Regions from separate parts of the Paracoccus sanguinis genome, predicted to be linked through region 3. Evidence: riboswitches for the same ligand, from Rfam matches in the RefSeq annotation. Region 3 holds a riboswitch; each other region holds the start of a gene.

Region 1 (5,620 bases), on a different replicon from region 3:
CGGACCTTCGACCGTCTGGGGGTCGCTGAGGCCGGCGCCCAGCTCAGCGACCATCCGGGTGCGCCCGGCTGGTTCGAAGCGACCGGAAACGATCCGCGTCTCGTCTTTTCCGACGTGGCGATGGAACCGGGTCGGGACTATGAGTTGCGGATCGTCATGGAGAGTACGGTCGACGCGATCGCGCAGCTCTTCTGGGGATGGTCAGGGACGCCGGACGAGGCGTTTCACGAACAATATTCGATCAGCACGCCGGTCGGGATCGGTCTGAATGACATGGTTTTTCCCCTCAAGGCGGAAGGCCGGGGACGGCGGCTGCGCTTCGACCCCCTGAACACCCGCGGGCGGATCAGGCTGGTGACGATGGAGTTGAGCGCCGTCTCCTCATCAGCGTGAGCGGGGGTCTGCTTCAAGGTGCCGGGCGGCCGTGGCGCGAGCGGGGCACGTCGCCGTCCGGCTTGATGGGGTTGCCGCAAGGCTCAGTAAAACCCCGGCAAATGGCCGATCCTGCCGAAGGCCGAGGCCCCCCCACCCTCACACCACCCCCACCACCCCCAGCCCCACCCCGAACAGCACCATCGCCCGCACATAAAGCGCCAGCGCCGCGCCCATCCCGGCCGCGCCGGGATCGGGGGCGCCCGCGTTGACCCAGGGCTCCTCCGCCACGGTGGTGCCGTAGGTCCGCGGGCCGGACAGGCGGATGCCGAGCGCGCCGGCCATGGCGGCCTCGGGCCAGCCGGCGTTGGGTGAGCGGTGCCGGCGCGCGTCGCGGGCCATGACCCCCAGCGCCGCCCGCGGCCGGGTTGAGGCCACCGCGAACAGCACCCCCGTCAGCCGCGCCGGGACCAGGTTCATCAGGTCGTCCAGCCGCGCCGCGGCCTTGCCGAAATCCTCGTAGCGGGCGCTGCGATGCCCGATCATCGAATCGAGCGTGTTGGCCGCCTTGTAGGCCGCAAGCCCCGGCAGCCCGAGCACCGCCCCCCAGATGAGCGGCGCCACCACCCCGTCCGAGGCGTTCTCGGCCAGGCTCTCGATTCCCGCGCGGGCCACGCCGGCGGCGTCGAGCCGGGCGGGATCGCGGCCGACGATCAGCGCGACCGCCCGCCGCGCGGCCTCGAGGTCGCGCGCGGCCAGCGGGCGCGCGACCGCGCCGACGTGATCGTAGAGCGACCGCACCGCGACCAGCGGCCAGGCGAGGATCGCGGCGACCACCACGCCGGCCAGCCCTTGGGGCAGCAGGCGTTGGGCCAGCACCGCCGGCGCCACCGCGACGGCCAGCACCACCGCGACGCAGGCCGCGCCGGCCACGCGCCGCCGCCACATGCCGCCGCGGTTGAGGCGCGCCTCCAGCGCTGAAATGAGACGACCGATCCAGGTGACCGGGTGCCCGATCCGGGCATAAAGCCGATCCGGCCAGCCCATGACGGCATCGAGGGCGAGGGCGAGGGCCATGGCGGCGGCGAGGCTCATCCCCGCCCCCCGGTGCGGAAGCGCAGGACGCCGCCGTAGCCCGCCGCGCGCAGCCGCGCCTCGGCCGCGGGCGGGGCGGTGCCGGGGGCGAAGATCAGCGCCCGGGCCGATCCCGTGTGGGCGCGGGCATGGCCGAGCGCGCCCAGGGCGCGGGCCAGCGCGGGGGTCGGGTCGTCCTGCGGGCCGCGCAGCGCGGTGGTGCGCGCGGCCGAGAGCGCGGCGAGCTGCGCCGCGGCGCGCAGGTCGGGGCCGCGCCGCCACTCGGCCACCAGGTCGTCGATGCGTGGAAACGCCGTGTCCGCCGGATCGGTGGGGCAGGGGGGTCCCCAGAACCCGCCGACGATCTCGGCCGCGGGCGGGGGGCTGAGCGGCGTCAGCACCCGCGCCGCGCGCGGGGCCCACAGCACGGCGTCGGGCGCGGGCAGCATCAGCGGATCGGTGGCGCCCTCGATCGTCAGGCAGGCGGCGGCAACGCCATCCTCGGCCGCCCCGCTGGCGCGGGCCAGCGCCACGAGCGCGGCGGTGGACATTCCCGCCCCGCCGCCGGGGGGCAGGTCGGCGCGCAGCCGCACCTCACCCCTAGTCGGCCGCCCGAGCGCCGCAAGGAACGCGCGGCACCGCGGCGCGTCCAGCAGGGGGGCGTTCTGCTCGATCCGCAGATCGCGGGCCGGGCGCCACGTGGCGTGCACGCCGGCCATCGGACAGGCGAGCGTCACCAGCGCGACCCGCCCCTCGGGCCCGCAAAGGCCCTGAAGCCACTCACCGAGATGTCCCGCGACGAAGACCATGGCTCAGCCGCAGGGCCGCGCCGGGGGAGATGCGGGCGGCCGCGACGGCGCGGCAAACGTCACCGTGTCACACACCCTCACCCCCTCGATTCCGCCCATCCTCAGCCCCGGCGCAGCAGATAGATGTCCATGATCCACCCCTGCGCGGCGCGAGCGGCGGCGCGGGTGGCCAATATCTCGTCCTGCACCTCGGCCAGCGGGCCGGCGCGCAGGATCTGTTCGGCCATGCCGACATAGGCCCCCCACCAGATCGTCACCCCCGCCGGATCGAGCGCCGCGAACGCCCCGCCCGCGTCGAGCATGACCACGACGGTCGAGGCCCCCGCGGGCCAGCCGTCCCGGCGCAGCGCCCGGCCGGTGGTGATGGTGACGGGCGCGCCGAGGTCGTTCAGCGGAATGGCATGGGCCGCGCACAGCATCTGGATGGCGGTGATGCCGGGGATGACGGTCAGCGCCAGCGGCAGCCTCTGCCCGACCCGCGCGGCGATGCGCAGGCTGCTGTCGTAGAGCGACGGGTCGCCCCACACGAGCAGCGCCACCCGGGGGCCGCCGCCGCGGGTCAGATGGGCGCGGATCGCGTCCTCCCACCGGGCGGCGATGGCGTCGTGCCAGTCGCTCACCCGGGCGAGATAATCGGGGTTGGCCGGATCGCGGACCGGCAGGTCGAACGTTTCGATCCGGGTGGTGGGGTTGGTGACGCAGGTCCGGCAGATCCGCAGCCGCAGTCCGGCGAGGTCGGCCTTGTCCTCGCCCTTCAGCGGGATGAGGATCAGGTCGGCCGCGTCCATCGCCGCTTGCGCCTCGCGCGTGACGTGGTCGGGATTGCCCGTGCCGATCCCGATGAGCGAAAGCTGGATCATGCGGGGTCCCCGTCAGGGACCGGGCGCCGCCGCGAAGGGGCGCGCCCGGCGATGCGGTCAGGGTCAGGCGGCGTAGAGGCGGCGTGCGACGAGCGCCTCGGGCAGCCGGCCGCGCAGCGCCTTGGCGGCGGCGAGGACGGCCAGATCGACCAGCGGCTCAAGCAGCACGACGCTCATGTAGGCGAGCCCGAACGAGGCGATGGCGGCGGTGGCGCCGAACCCCTGCCCGTAGAGCGCCCAGAACGCGACCCAGGCCACGATGCCGCCCTGATAGATCAGCGACATCTGCATGACCTGGGCATAGCGCAGGTCCACGTAGGGCGTGCCCGGAGCGATCACGCGGCGCGCGACCTCGTGCAGCGCGAAGAGGGGCACCAGCAGCGTGGTCAGGTTCATGCCGTATTGCGGCAGGTCCGAGGGGGCGAAGAACAGCCCCTGGATCAGCAGCCCCAGCGCCAGCCCGATGGCCGAGGGCCCGGCCCCGAGCAGCAGGAACAGCGTCGAGCCGAGGATGAGATGCACCTCGGAGACGCCGACGGGGACGTGCGGCAGCACCTCGAAGAAGACGAAGGTCAGAACGGTCGCGGTCAGGCTGCGCAGGACCAGCGACGGCAGGCCGCGCTCGGTCAGCGCCTGCCCGGCGAAGTAGAGGCCGGTGGCGCCGGCAGCGGCGGCGGTGGCATAGCTCAGGGCGATCTTGCTGGGATCGACCAGGCCCGGTTCGATATGCATATGTGCTCCTTTCCGTCACACCCGACGGAGGTTGGGTTGTCGTCGCACAAGGCCGGTCTCCTGGCTGGCGGGTCGATGCGTCCCTTCGCCTTCCCGGCCCGGGGGCCAGTGGCTGTTGAAAGGACGCTCACCGCTGACAGTCGCGGGGGCGGCTGGGGTCGGGGCACCGCAACTTGGTCTGCCCTTCCCCATTCCCGTTTCAGCCCCTTGGCGCGTTCGGCCGCGGGGCACCTTGTGGGGCCACTCATCGGCCGATCGGCGCGGGCAGGCAAGCGGAAATCGCCCGGCCCGCCGCGACATCGGGCCGTTCCCGCGAGGGGTGCCGCTCAGCCGGCCGGGCCCGCGCCGAGGTCGATCAGGTGGAAGAAGCTGCCGCTGACCCTCGCGTTCCCGGTCCCCCGGCATGAGCCCGTCTCGCCCACCGCGGCGCCGGTCGCATCCTCGACCGACGCCAGCGGCGGGTCGGGCTGCGACAGGATCGTGGCATAGTGGAACTCGTGCCCGCGCAGGGCGCGCGCGCGGCCGAGGCCCGGCAGCGGGTGCAGGGGCCGCGCCAGCCGGTAGCCGAGGTGCATCCGCCGGGCGGCGAAGCTGGTCTCGAGCCCCAGCAGCCCGGCCATCTGGTGCCGCGTCCCGTCCGCGGCCACGAGCCCCGCCCCCAGCGCCATGTAGCCGCCGCACTCACCATGCACCGGCCGGGTCCGGGCGAAGGCGGCGAGCCCGGCGCGGAACCCCTCGGCGGCGGCGAGGGCGCCCGCGTGCAGCTCGGGGTAGCCGCCGGGCAGCCAGCAGACGGTCGCGCTGGGGTCGGGGCTCTCGTCCTGCAGGGGCGAGAACGGCAGGATCGTCGCCCCCGCGGCCCGCCAGTCGGCGAGCAGATGCGGATAGATGAACGAGAACGCCGCATCCCGCGCCAGCGCGATCCGCTCACCCGGCGGGGGCACGGGCGGGCCGCCCGAGGTCGGCGCCCCCGCGCGGGCCAGCGCCCGCAGCGCGGCGAGGTCGCAATGCGCCGCGACGAAGGCGCCGAGCGCCGCCAGCGTTGCGTCGAGGCGCGGCAGCTCCTCGGCCTGCACCAGCCCCAGGTGCCGCGCGGGCAGCGTCACGTCGGGGCGGCGCGGCAGGGCGCCCAGCACCGGGATGCCGGCGCTGGCGAAGCCCGCCCGCACCAGCGCCTCGTGCCGGGCCGAGGCGACGCGGTTCAGGATCACCCCCGCCAGCGTCACGTCGGCGCGGAAGCGGGCGAGCCCCAGCCCCACCGCCGCCGCCGTCTGCGCCTGCCCCGCGCAGTCGATCACCGCCACCACCGGCCAGCCGGTCAGCGCGGCGATGTCGGCGCTGGCCCCGGTCCCCGCCGCGCCCGGCCGGGCCACGCCGTCGAAAAGCCCCATCGCCCCCTCGGCGATCACCAGATCGGCCCCGCGCGCCGCCCCGACCAACGCGCCGATCCGCCCCGGCCCCATCGCCCAGCTGTCGAGGTTGAGCGACACCCGCCCCGCCGCGGCCGCGTGAAAGGCCGGGTCGATGTAATCCGGCCCGCACTTGAAGGGCTGCACCGCCACGCCCTCGGCCCGCAGCGCCGCGATCAGCCCCAGCGTCACCGTGGTCTTGCCGCTGCCCGATCCGGCGGCCGCGACCAGCAGCCCGGGCGGAGTCATTCGGGGAACCGCGGCGCGGGGCCGACCGGGCGATAGCGGCGGTCGTAGTCTCCGGCGTAAAGGCGGCTCTCGTCGAACCCCTCGGCCCCGAGCGCGGGGCCGACGAGGATCAGCG
Region 2 (5,620 bases), on a different replicon from region 3:
AGCCCATGTTGGCGATGTCGTTCGCGCGCAGGTTGACCTCGGCCGGGCTGCCGGCGCCCTCGACGATCACGAGGTCATGGGCGGCCGCGAGGCGGTGGAAACTCTCCAGCACCGCGCCCATCAGCCGCGGCTTCAGCGCCGCATAGTCGCGGGCGCGGGTGGTGGTCAGGCGCCTCCCCTGCACGACGACCTGCGCGCCGGTGTCGGTCTCGGGCTTCAGCAGCACCGGGTTCATGTCGGTCACCGGGTCCAGCCCGCAGGCCATCGCCTGCAGGGCCTGCGCGCGCCCGATCTCGCCCCCGTCCGCCGTCACGGCGGCGTTGTTCGACATGTTCTGCGGCTTGAACGGGGCGACGGTCAGCCCGCGCCGCCGCGCCGCCCGGCAGAGGCCCGCGACCAGCATCGACTTGCCGACGTTCGACCCGCAGCCCTGCACCATGAGCGCGGGCATGGGGTCAGAACTCGACGCCGGGCTGGCCCTTGATCCCCGACCGGAAGGGGTGCTTGACCAGCGTCATCTCGGTGACCAGATCGGCCGCCTCGATCAGCGCCGGGCTGGCGTTGCGCCCGGTCAGGCAGACGTGGGTCAGGGGCGGGCGCTCGTCGCGCAGGAAGGCCAGCACCTCGTCCAGATCGAGGTAGTCGTAGCGCAGCGCGATGTTGATCTCGTCCAGCAGGACGAAGCGGATCGCGGGGTTGCGGATCAGCTCTTTCGCTTTCTCCCACGCGGCGCGGGCGGCGGCGATGTCGCGGGCCTTGTCCTGCGTTTCCCAGGTGAAGCCCTCGCCCATGGCGTGAAACGCGCACAGATGGCCGAACTGCCCCTCGATCAGCCGCCGCTCGCCCGTGTCCCAGGCGCCCTTGATGAACTGCACCACGGCGCAGGGCATCCCGTGGGCGATGCAGCGCAGGATCATCCCGAACCCGGCCGAGGACTTGCCCTTGCCCGACCCGGTGTGGACGATCAGCAGGCCCTTGTCGCCCGACTTCCCGGCCATGATCCGGTCGCGGGCGGCCTTCTTCTTCGCCATCTTGCCGGCGTGGCGGGCGAGGTCGTCGGGCGCATCGAGCGTGGTCGTGTCGGCGGTGTCGGGCATCGGGCGCCTCCTTCGTTCTTGACAGCAAGGCCCGGGTCGCAGACTAGGTGCGCAGGCGCAGGTGCCTGTCTTAGGGCAGGTGAAAAGGGAATGCGACAGGGTTCGCGGCACGCCTGCCGCACCGCCCCAAGCGCAGCCGCCCCCGCGACCGTGACCGGAAAGGTCTGCCGCATGTCACTGGCCGCAAGGTTCGGGAAGACGGGCAGAGCGCCGGGTCAGGCCCTCGCGCCTGCCCCGATATCCGCAAGCCGGGAGACCTGCCAGCGCCTGAACTGAATGCGCGGACGGGGTGTTCCGTGACCTTCGGCATCCGGGCCGACGCGCGCGCCCATGCTGCAGGCTGACCCCGTTCGTTTTTGCGGGAGAAGGCCATGACCACGGTTCTGCACGTCTGCACCACCTGCCGCGCCGGGCAGCCCGTGACCGAGGGCGAGGCCTGCGCCGGCCAGCGCCTGCACGACCGCCTCGCCCGGTCCCCCGCGCCCGCGGGGGTGACCCTGCGCGCCGTCGAGTGCCTGTCCGCCTGCGATCACGGCTGTTCCGTCGCGCTGACGAAGCCCGGCGGCTGGTCCTATGTCTACGGCCGCATGACCCCCGACGACGCACCCGAGATCCTGCGCGGCGCCGGGCTCTTCGCCGCGACGCCCGACGGTCTCGTGCCGTGGCGCGACCGGCCGGTGATCTTCCGCAAGCAGAGCCTTGCCCGCATCCCCCCGATCGAAAGCTGACCCATGTCCGACCTGACCAAGATCCCCGTCACCGTCATCACCGGCTTCCTCGGGGCGGGCAAGACCACGCTCATCCGCCACCTGATGCAGAACCCGCAGGGCCGGCGCCTCGCGATCCTCGTCAACGAGTTCGGCACCGTGGGCGTCGATGGCGAGATCCTGAAATCCTGCGCCGACGCCAACTGCCCGGCCGAGAACATCGTCGAGCTGGCCAACGGCTGCATCTGCTGCACGGTCGCCGACGACTTCATCCCGACGATCGAGGCGCTGATGGCGATGCCGCAGCGCCCCGACCACATCCTGATCGAGACCTCGGGCCTCGCGCTGCCGAAGCCGCTGCTCAAGGCGTTCGACTGGCCGGCGATCCGGTCGCGGATCACCGTGGACGGGGTGATCGCGCTCGCCGATGCCGAGGCGGTGGCGGCGGGGCGCTTTGCCCCCAACCTCGCGGCGGTGGCGGCGCAGCGGGCGGCCGACGACAGCCTCGACCACGACACCCCGCTGGCCGAGGTGTTCGAGGACCAGATCGCCTGCGCCGACCTGATCCTGCTGACCAAGGCCGACCTGGCCGGCCCTGCGGGGGTCGAGGCCGCGCGCGCGGCGATCGAGGCCGAGAACCCGCGCCGCCTGCCGATCCTCCCGGTGGTCGAGGGGGCGGTGGACCCGCGCGTCGTCCTGGGGCTGGATGCCGCGGCCGAGGATGACCTCGCCGCCCGGCCCAGCCACCACGACGGCGCCGACGACCACGAGCACGACGACTTCGACAGCGTGGTGATCGACCTGCCCGAGATCGCCGACCCCGCCCTTCTCGCCGCCCGCATCGAGCGTCTGGCGCGCGAGCAGCAGGTGCTGCGCGTCAAGGGCCACGTCGCCGTCGCGGGCAAGCCCATGCGGCTGCTCGTGCAGGCGGTGGGCGAGCGGGTGCGCCACCAGTTCGACCGCCCGTGGGGCGCGGCACCCCGGCAGGGGCGGCTGGTGGTGATCGCCGAGCATGACCACATCGACCCGGCGGCGATCCGCGCGGTGCTTGTGGGCTAGCCACGGATGCACGTCGTCTTCCGCGACAGCCGGGGGCTGGACGAGGCCGAGGCGCCCTTCGATCCGGCGCAGGACCCGGCCGACCTCGTGGTGCTGTCGTTCTCGGACAGCGACCTCGGCGCGTTCGCGGCGGGATGGCGGCGGGCGGGCGGCACCCTGCCCGCGCTGCGGGTGCAGAACATCGTGGCCCTGCGCCACCCGCTGTCGGTCGATACCTATGTCGAGCGCACGCTGGCCGGGGCGAAGGCCATCCTGATCCGGCTGATCGGCGGCACGGCCTACTGGCCCTACGGCATCGCCTCGATCCAGGACCTCGCGCGGCGGCGGGGGATCGCGCTCGCCGTGCTGCCCGCCGACGGGCGGCCCGACCCGGCGCTCGAGGCGGCCTCGACCCTGCCCGGCCCGGTGCTGCGGCGGCTGGCCAGGCTGTGTGATGCAGGCGGCGCGGTGGCCGCGCAGGCGGCGCTGGCGGAACTGGCGCGGGCGGCGGGGCTCGACGCCGCGCCGGTCGAGGGCGAGCGGCTGGTGCCCGAGATGGGGCTTTACGACCCCGATCTGGGCGTGGTGGGCGAGCTGCCGCCGGGCCGGGTGGTGCTCGTCTGCTTCTACCGCAGCTACCTCACCGCCGCCGACACCGTCCCGGTCGATGCGCTGATCCGCGCCCTGCGCGCTTCGGGGCTGGCGGCGATCGGCGTCTTCGCCGCCTCGCTCAAGGCGCCGGGCTTCGCCGCGTGGCTGCGCCCGATACTGGCCGCGGCCAACCCGCCCGCCATCGTCAACGCCACCGCCTTTTCCGCCCGCTCGGACGCGGGCGAGGCGCCCTTCGACCCCGCCGACTGCCCGGTGTTCCAGGTCGCGCTCTCGACCGCGCGGCGCCGCGACTGGGCCGGGTCCGAGCGCGGATTGTCACCCGCCGACCTCGCCATGCACGTCGTCCTGCCCGAGGTGGACGGGCGCCTGTTCGCGGGCGTCGTCTCGTTCAAGAGCGCCGGCCGGCGCGACCCCGCCCTGCAATTCGCCCGCTTCGCCCACCGCGCCGAGCCCGAGCGCGTGGCCGCGGCGGTGGCCCGCATCGCGGGCTGGCTGCGGCTGGCCGCGGCCGCCCCCGCCGACCGGCGGCTGGCCGTGGTGCTCTCGACCTATCCGGGGCGCGCGCACCAGATGGCCCATGCGGTGGGCCTCGACGCGCTCGCCTCGACCGAGGCGCTGCTGGCTGATCTCGCGGCCGCGGGCTACGCCGTGGCCCCCCGCCCCCTCGCCCCCGCGCTGCGGACCGAGACGCTCGCCTGGCCGCTCGCCGACTATCGCGCCGCGCTCGGCGCCCTGCCCGCGGCGCTGCGGGCCGACCTCGACGCCGCGTGGGGCGATCCGGCCGACGATCCCGCCTGCCGCGACGGCGCCTTCCGCTTCGCGGCCACCCGCTGCGGGGCGGCGCTGGTCGCGCTGCAACCGGAACGGGGCGAGGTCGCGCGCCGCGACGACGACTATCACGACCTGTCCCGCGTCCCCCGCCACGGCTACGTCGCCTTCTACCTGTGGCTGCGGGCGCAGGGGCTGCACGCGATGCTGCACATGGGCGCGCACGGGACGCTCGAATGGCTGCCGGGCAAGTCGGTGGCGCTGTCGGCGGCCTGCTGGCCCGAGGCGCTCGCGGGCGACCTGCCGGTGATCTATCCCTTCATCGTCAACGACCCCGGCGAGGCCGCGCAGGCCAAGCGCCGGATCGGGGCGCTGACGCTCGGCCACCTGCCCCCGCCCCTGCGCGCCGCCGCGCTGCCTGCGGGGATGGCGCGGCTGGAACGGCTGCTCGACGAATATTCCACCGCCGACGGGCTCGACCCCGCCCGCCGCGACCGGCTGATCGGCGACATCCGGGCCGAGGCGCAGGCCTCGGGCGTCGAGGCCGACCTCGGCATCCCGGCCGGCGCCTCGGCCGCCGAGGCGATGACCCGGATCGACCGCTTCGTCTGCGACATCAAGGAAAGCAGCTACGGCGACGGGCTGCACGTGCTGGGCCGCGGCCCCTGCGGCGCGGCCGAGCGCGATGGGCTGCGCCGCGCGCTCGCCGGCCTGCGGGTGGCGCCGGGGCCGTCGGGCTCGCCCGCGCGGGGGCGGTCGGACGTGCTGCCGACCGGGCGCAACCTCTTTGCCGTCGATCCCCGCGCGGTGCCGAGCCGAGCCGCCCACGCGCAGGGCGTCCGGCTGGCCGAAGAGCTGCTGCGCCGCCATTTGCAGGACCACGGCGACTGGCCGCAGGGGCTGGTCGTCGATCTGTGGGGCAGCGCCACCATGCGCACCGCGGGTGAAGAGTTCGCCATGGCGCTGCACCTCGCCGGGCTCGCCCCGGTCTGGGATGCGGGCTCGGCGCGCGTCTCGGGCGTCGAGGTGCTGGCGCTCGCGCAGCTCGGCCGGCCCCGGATCGACGTGACGCTGCGCGTCTCGGGCCTCTTCCGCGACGTGTTTCCGGGGCTTGCGACGCTGTTCGAGACCGGCGCCGCGATGCTCGCCGCCCGGGACGAGGGCGCCGCCGACAACCCCTATCGCGCCGCCGCCGCCGCGCGCGTCTTCGGCCCCCGACCGGGGCAGTACGGGCTGGGCATGGGGGTGGCGATGGACGATTTCACCCCCGCGGCGCGGGCCGCGGCGGGCGAGGCGTGGCTTGCCGCCTCGAGCTGGGCGATCGGCGCCGACGGGCAGTCCCGCCCCGACCGCGCGGGGCTCGAGGCACGGCTGCGCGGGGCGGACAGCTTCGTCCAC
Region 3 (5,620 bases):
AACGGTTGCCGCCTGACGCCGCGTTCCGGGCGTACGAAAGAGACAAGAACTTGCCCCGCTGCCGCAATTTGTCTCATGCTGCGCGGATGTTGGGGGATAGTGAGGAGGGAGGAGCCGGATGTCGCGCTTTGCAACCATGGCCGATCGGGACCGCATCGAAGCCGAATCGGCCTATGCCGACCGCGACCTGCCGAAGACGATGTACCGGTTCCTGACCGCGACGCGGGACCGCTTTCCCACCCGTCCGGCGCTGTCCTTCCAGCTTCTCTCCGACCCCCGGGCCGCCGCGCGCACGCTCAACTGGACCGAGGTGCACGAGCGCGTCACCGAGACCGCCAACCTCTTCCGCAAGCTCGGCGTCGGGCCGACCGACACGGTCGCCTATCTGCTGCCGAACAGCCTCGAGACCCCCATCGTCCTGATCGCCGGGGCCACCGCGGGGGTGGTCAACCCGATCAACCCCCTGCTCGAGCCCGAGCACATCGCCGGCATCCTGCGCGAGACGAACGCCAAGGTGCTCGTCACCCTTAAGGCCATGCCCAAGACCGACGTGGCGCAGAAGGCCGCGGCGGCGCTGGCGCTCGCCCCGAACGTCGAGACGGTGCTTGAGATCGACCTCGCCCGCTATCTCACCGGGGTCAAGAAACTGCTCGTCCCGCTGATCCGTCCGCGGGTCAAGGCGACCCACAAGGCCCGCGTGATGGACTTCGAGGCCGCGGTCTCGGCCCAGCCGCACGACCGCCTGACCTTCGAGGATCCGGCCAAGGACCGCGTCGCCGCCTATTTCCACACCGGCGGCACCACGGGGATGCCGAAGGTCGCGCAGCACCGCTATTCGGGGATGATCTACAACGGCTTCCTCGGCGGCGAGCTGCTGTTCGACGAAACCGACGTGCTGATGTGCCCGCTGCCGATGTTCCACGTCTTCGCGGCCTATCCGATCCTCATGTCCTGCATCCATTCGGGCGCGCACATGGTGATGCCGACCCCCGCGGGCTATCGCGGCGACGGCGTCTTCGACAATTTCTGGAAGCTGATCGAGCGCTGGCACGCGACCTTCCTCATCACCGTGCCGACCGCCATCGCGGCGCTGATGCAGCGCAAGGTGGACGCGGACGTCTCGTCGCTCAGGACCGCCATCTCCGGCTCGGCGGCGCTGCCGGTCGAGCTTTACAACCGCTTCAAGGCCGCGACCGGGGTCGAGATCGCCGAGGGCTACGGGCTGACCGAGGCGACCTGCCTCGTGTCCTGCAACCCGGTCGACGGGCTGAAGAAGGTCGGCTCGGTCGGGATCCCCCTGCCCTACACCCATGTCCGCATCCTGCGCAGCACGCAGGCGGGCTATGAGGACTGCGGCACCGACGAGATCGGCGAGATCTGCGTGGCCAACCCCGGCGTCATCGAGGGCTCGACCTACACCGAGACCGACAAGAACCGCGACCTCTTCGCCGAGGGGCGGTTCCTGCGGACGGGCGACCTCGGGCGGCTCGATTCGGACGGCTATCTGTGGATCACCGGCCGCGCCAAGGACCTGATCATCCGCGGCGGGCACAACATCGACCCGGCCGAGATCGAGGACGGGCTGATGTCGCACCCCGACGTGGTGGGCGCCGCCGCCATCGGCCAGCCCGACAGCTTCGCGGGCGAGCTGCCCTGCGTCTATGTCCTGCTGCGCGAGGGCGCGACCGCCACCGAAGAGGATCTGGCCGCCCACGCCCGCGCCCATATCCACGAGCGCGCGGCGGTGCCCAAGCACATCGACATCGTGCCCGAGCTGCCGCTGACCGCGGTCGGCAAGGTCTTCAAGCCCGAGCTGCGCCGCCGCGCCATCGCCCGGGTGCTGGACGCGACGCTCGCCGATCTGGGCGGCTCGGTCGCCGAGGTCGTGGACGACCGCAAGCGCGGCCTGACCGCCCGCATCGCCCGCGCCCCCGGCGCCGACGAGGCAGCGATCCGCAAGAAGCTGGGCGAGTTCACCGTCGCCTGGGAATGGGCTTGAGCCTTGGGGGGCGGCGCCTGAGCCGCCCGCCTGCCCTGCCGGCCGCTCGCCGCGCGCTCAGGTGACCTCGGCGGCCTCGCACCGCCTCCGGCTCACCACCCCCCGTGTCCCCCTCGCACCGCCCGCCGCGTCATTCGCCGCCGGGGCGGTGCTCTGCATTGACGCCACCGGCCCCGGCGCGATAGCAGGCCGCGACCGAGTTCCGGCCTCGCCGGATTGAAAGGGAACACGGGGGACGGGCACCTGCCCGCAGCCGTGGCTGCCCCCGCAACTGTGCGCGGATGGCGGCGCCGACACGCCACTGGGGACCGCACCCCCGGGAAGGCCGGCCGCCGCGATGTTCCGCAAGCCAGGAGACCTGCTCGGTCACCACCCTTTTGCCGGCGCGGGGCGTGCGGGCAAAGCGGCCTGCCGCAGCGGTGATCTTTGCTGTCTGCGGGGTCGCACCGATTCCCGGACCACCACCAACCGCGGGCCGACCGCCCGCCCCGTCCACGGGAACAGCCAGATGCCTCACGTCCCTTCTGCCCCCTGCCTGCTCGCCGCCACTGCGCTGCCGCTGATCGTAGCGCTCGCGCTGCCCGCCGCAGGGCACGCCCAGGTCGCTAGCGAGCCCACCCCCGCCGGGGTCACCGCCGTCACCCTCGACCCGGTGGTGATCTCGGGCGGCTTCTCGCCGGTCGAGGCCGACGCCTACGGCCGCGCCGCCACCGTCATCACCGCCGAAGAGCTTGAGCAGCGCGGTACCGCCACGGTGCAGGACGCGCTGCGCGGCCTGCCCGGCGTCTCGATCACCGCGACCGGCGTCTCGGCCGGCAGCATCCGCATCCGCGGCGGCAATCCGAACCACACGCTGGTGCTGATCGACGGCGTGAACGCCGCGGGCGGCGACCAGCCCTATACGTTCAGCGGCCTCGACCTTACCGATGTCGAGCGCATCGAGGTGCTGCGCGGCCCGCAGTCGGTCTATTACGGCTCGGCCGCCGCCTCGGGCGTGGTCAACATCATCACCCGCAAGGCCGACCGCACCGGCGGGCGGGCGATGATCGAGGGCGGCAACGGCGCCGCCGGCGCGCTGAGCTACGCCACCGTCACCGACCGGCTGCGGATGCAGGTGGACGCCGGCTACCGCGAGGACCGCAGCTCCGACGTCTCGAAGGGCGATCCCGGCGACCGCGACGGGCTGCGCCGGGCGACGCTGGCATTCTCGGGCGACTGGCAGGCGACCGACGACCTGAAGCTGGGGTTCGCCACCCGCCACGCCGAGGAGCGCTATTGGTACGACGCCACCAACTTTGCCGCGACCTCGGCCAGGGACTACCTGCGCGACGCCGACTACTGGGCCGACCGGCGCGAGCGGATCAACACCGTCTGGGGTGAGCTTGCGACGCTCGACGGGCGGCTGACCCACCGGCTCTCGTGGCAGGAGACGCGCACCGAGGTCGACAGCCACGACGATTTCCCGGTGGACAGCGAAGGGCGGCGCGAGGCGCTGAAATACCGCGCGACCTACGGTCTCGACGCCGCGGTGGCGGACGCGCGCCAGACGGTGGCGCTGGCCTATGACCACATCAAGGACCGCGCCTCGGGCGGGTCCGACTGGAACCTCGACACCGATTCGGTGGCGCTCGAGTATCGCGGCGCCTTCGACAACGGGCTGGATGTGCAGCTCGGCCTGCGCCGCGACGACAACTCGACCGTGGCCGACCAGACGACCTGGGCGGCCGGCCTGTCGTGGCAGATCGCGGGCACGCCCTACCGGCTGCACGCCTCGGCCGGGACCGGGGTGGTCAACCCGCAGTATTACCAGCTGCTCGGCGGCTACGGCACGGTCGGCAACCCCGATCTCGTGCCCGAGACGAACCGGAGCGTGGACCTCGGGCTGGAATACCGCCTGCCCGACGGGCGCGGCCTGATCGACGTGACCTGGTTCCGCGACCGGCTTGAGAACGCCATCGACTATTCTCGCGTGCCGCTGCCCGACGGCTCGAACTACTTCAACATCGACGGCACCAGCCGCCGCGAGGGGGTCGAGGTCGCCGCCCAGTACGAGGTCACGGACGCGCTGTCGCTGCGCGGCGCCTATACCTATCTCGACGCCCGCAACCCCGACGACAGCCCCGCCACCCGTCGCCCCCGGCATGAGCTGGGGCTGACCGCGACGCTCAAGACCTTCGGCGGGCGCGGCTGGGTGTCGGCGGACCTGCGCCACGTCGCCGACATGACGAGCGAACAGTACTGGGGCACCTACGCCAACGCGCGGATGCCCGATTTCACCGTGGTGAACATGGCGGCGAGCTTTGACCTGACCGACAGCGCGCGGCTGACCGGGCGGATCAACAACCTCTTCGACGCCGAGTATCAGGAGGCGTGGGGCTACACCGCCCCCGGCCGCGCCGCCTGGATCGGCATCGAGCAGCGGTTTTGACCGACCCCCGGCCCGCGCCCGCACCCGACCTTGCCGCGCCGCGCGCGGCGAGGCGCCGGGTGCCCGCGGGCCGTCCGCGGCTGGCCCGGCGTCCCCTGCGGGCACCGCGGCCTCTCGCGTTGCTCGCCGCGCTGCTCGTCCCGGCGCTGGCCGGGGCGGCCCCGGCGGCCCTCCCGCCCCCCGCCACCCCGCCCGCGCGGGTGGTGTCGATGAACCTCTGCACCGACCAGCTCGCCATGCTGCTGGCCGCGCCGGGGCAGCTCGTCTCGGTCAGCCACCTCGCCCGCGATCCGCAGATGTCGGCGATGGTCGCCGAGGCCGCGGCCTATCCGCCGAACCGCGGCCGCGCCGAAGAGGTCTATCTGATGCGCCCCGACCTCGTGCTCGCGGGGACCTATGACGGCCCGCCGGTGGCGATGCTGGCGCGGCTGGGCGTGCCCGTCGTGACCCTCGCCCCGCCGACCTCGCTGGCCGAGACGCGGGCGGCGATCCGCACCATCGGGCAGGCGCTCGGGCGGGCGCCGGCGGCCGAAGCGATGCTGGCGCAGTTCGACGCCCGCCTCGCCCGGCTGGCCCACCCCGCGGGCGAGGGCGCGCCGCTGGCCGCGACCTGGGGGCCGAACGGCTATTCGGCCGGGGCCGAGAGCCTCGCCGGCGACGTGCTCAAGACCGCGGGCTTCGCGCTTCTCTCCGAGCGGTTGGGGATGGCCGGGTCGGGCACCGTCCCGCTCGAGACGCTGGTGCTGGCCGACCCGGCGCTGATCGTGACCGGCCGCCGCTTCCCCGGCGCCTCGCGCGCCGAGGAGACGCTGACCCACCCGGCGCTCACCCACCTGCGCGCCCGCCGGATCGAGATCCCCGACGCCGACTGGGCCTGCGGCATCCCGCAGGTGCTCGACGCGCTGGCCACCCTCGCCGAGGCGCGCGCGGCCCTGCCCGCAGGGCAGCCGTGACCCCGCGCCCCGCCCTGCTGCTCGGCGCGCTGGCGCTTCTGGTCGCGGTGCTGGCGCTCGCCTCGCTGCTGGTCGGGCCGGCGGGGACGCCGCCGGGCGAGAGCCTCGCCGCGCTCGTCTCGGGCGAGGGGCCGCTGGGCCTCGTCATGCGCGAGATCCGGGCGCCGCGGGCGGTGCTGGGGATCATGGTCGGCATCAGCCTCGGCCTGTCGGGGGCGGCGTTGCAGGGGTATCTGCGGA

Evidence for each region. Region 3 has a riboswitch for cobalamin ahead of HGN31_RS10775 (TonB-dependent receptor plug domain-containing protein). Riboswitches for the same ligand answer to the same signal wherever they lie in the genome.
Region 1: it holds a riboswitch for cobalamin, as region 3 does, so the genes downstream of both, HGN31_RS15850 (energy-coupling factor ABC transporter permease) here and HGN31_RS10775 (TonB-dependent receptor plug domain-containing protein) in region 3, are expected to answer to the same signal.
Region 2: it holds a riboswitch for cobalamin, as region 3 does, so the genes downstream of both, HGN31_RS15790 (DUF1636 family protein) here and HGN31_RS10775 (TonB-dependent receptor plug domain-containing protein) in region 3, are expected to answer to the same signal.

Annotation. Positions count from the first base shown of each region.
Region 1 covers NZ_CP051543.1:94,269-99,888, reverse strand. The annotation lists gene HGN31_RS15870 (alginate O-acetyltransferase AlgX-related protein) at 1-393, shown strand, start outside; gene cbiB (adenosylcobinamide-phosphate synthase CbiB) at 532-1,467, opposite strand; gene HGN31_RS15860 (propanediol utilization protein) at 1,464-2,255, opposite strand; gene cobF (precorrin-6A synthase (deacetylating)) at 2,357-3,115, opposite strand; gene HGN31_RS15850 (energy-coupling factor ABC transporter permease) at 3,179-3,847, opposite strand; cobalamin riboswitch at 3,881-4,097, opposite strand; gene HGN31_RS15845 (cobyrinic acid a,c-diamide synthase CobB) at 4,174-5,505, opposite strand; gene cobM (precorrin-4 C(11)-methyltransferase) at 5,502-5,620, opposite strand, start outside.
Region 2 covers NZ_CP051543.1:81,973-87,592, forward strand. The annotation lists gene HGN31_RS15780 (cobyric acid synthase) at 1-451, opposite strand, end outside; gene cobO (cob(I)yrinic acid a,c-diamide adenosyltransferase) at 456-1,097, opposite strand; cobalamin riboswitch at 1,140-1,376, shown strand; gene HGN31_RS15790 (DUF1636 family protein) at 1,469-1,825, shown strand; gene cobW (cobalamin biosynthesis protein CobW) at 1,829-2,863, shown strand; gene cobN (cobaltochelatase subunit CobN) at 2,870-5,620, shown strand, end outside.
Region 3 covers NZ_CP051542.1:2,257,126-2,262,745, reverse strand. The annotation lists gene HGN31_RS10780 (acyl-CoA synthetase) at 119-1,999, shown strand; cobalamin riboswitch at 2,180-2,379, shown strand; gene HGN31_RS10775 (TonB-dependent receptor plug domain-containing protein) at 2,508-4,427, shown strand; gene HGN31_RS10770 (ABC transporter substrate-binding protein) at 4,523-5,380, shown strand; gene HGN31_RS10765 (FecCD family ABC transporter permease) at 5,377-5,620, shown strand, end outside.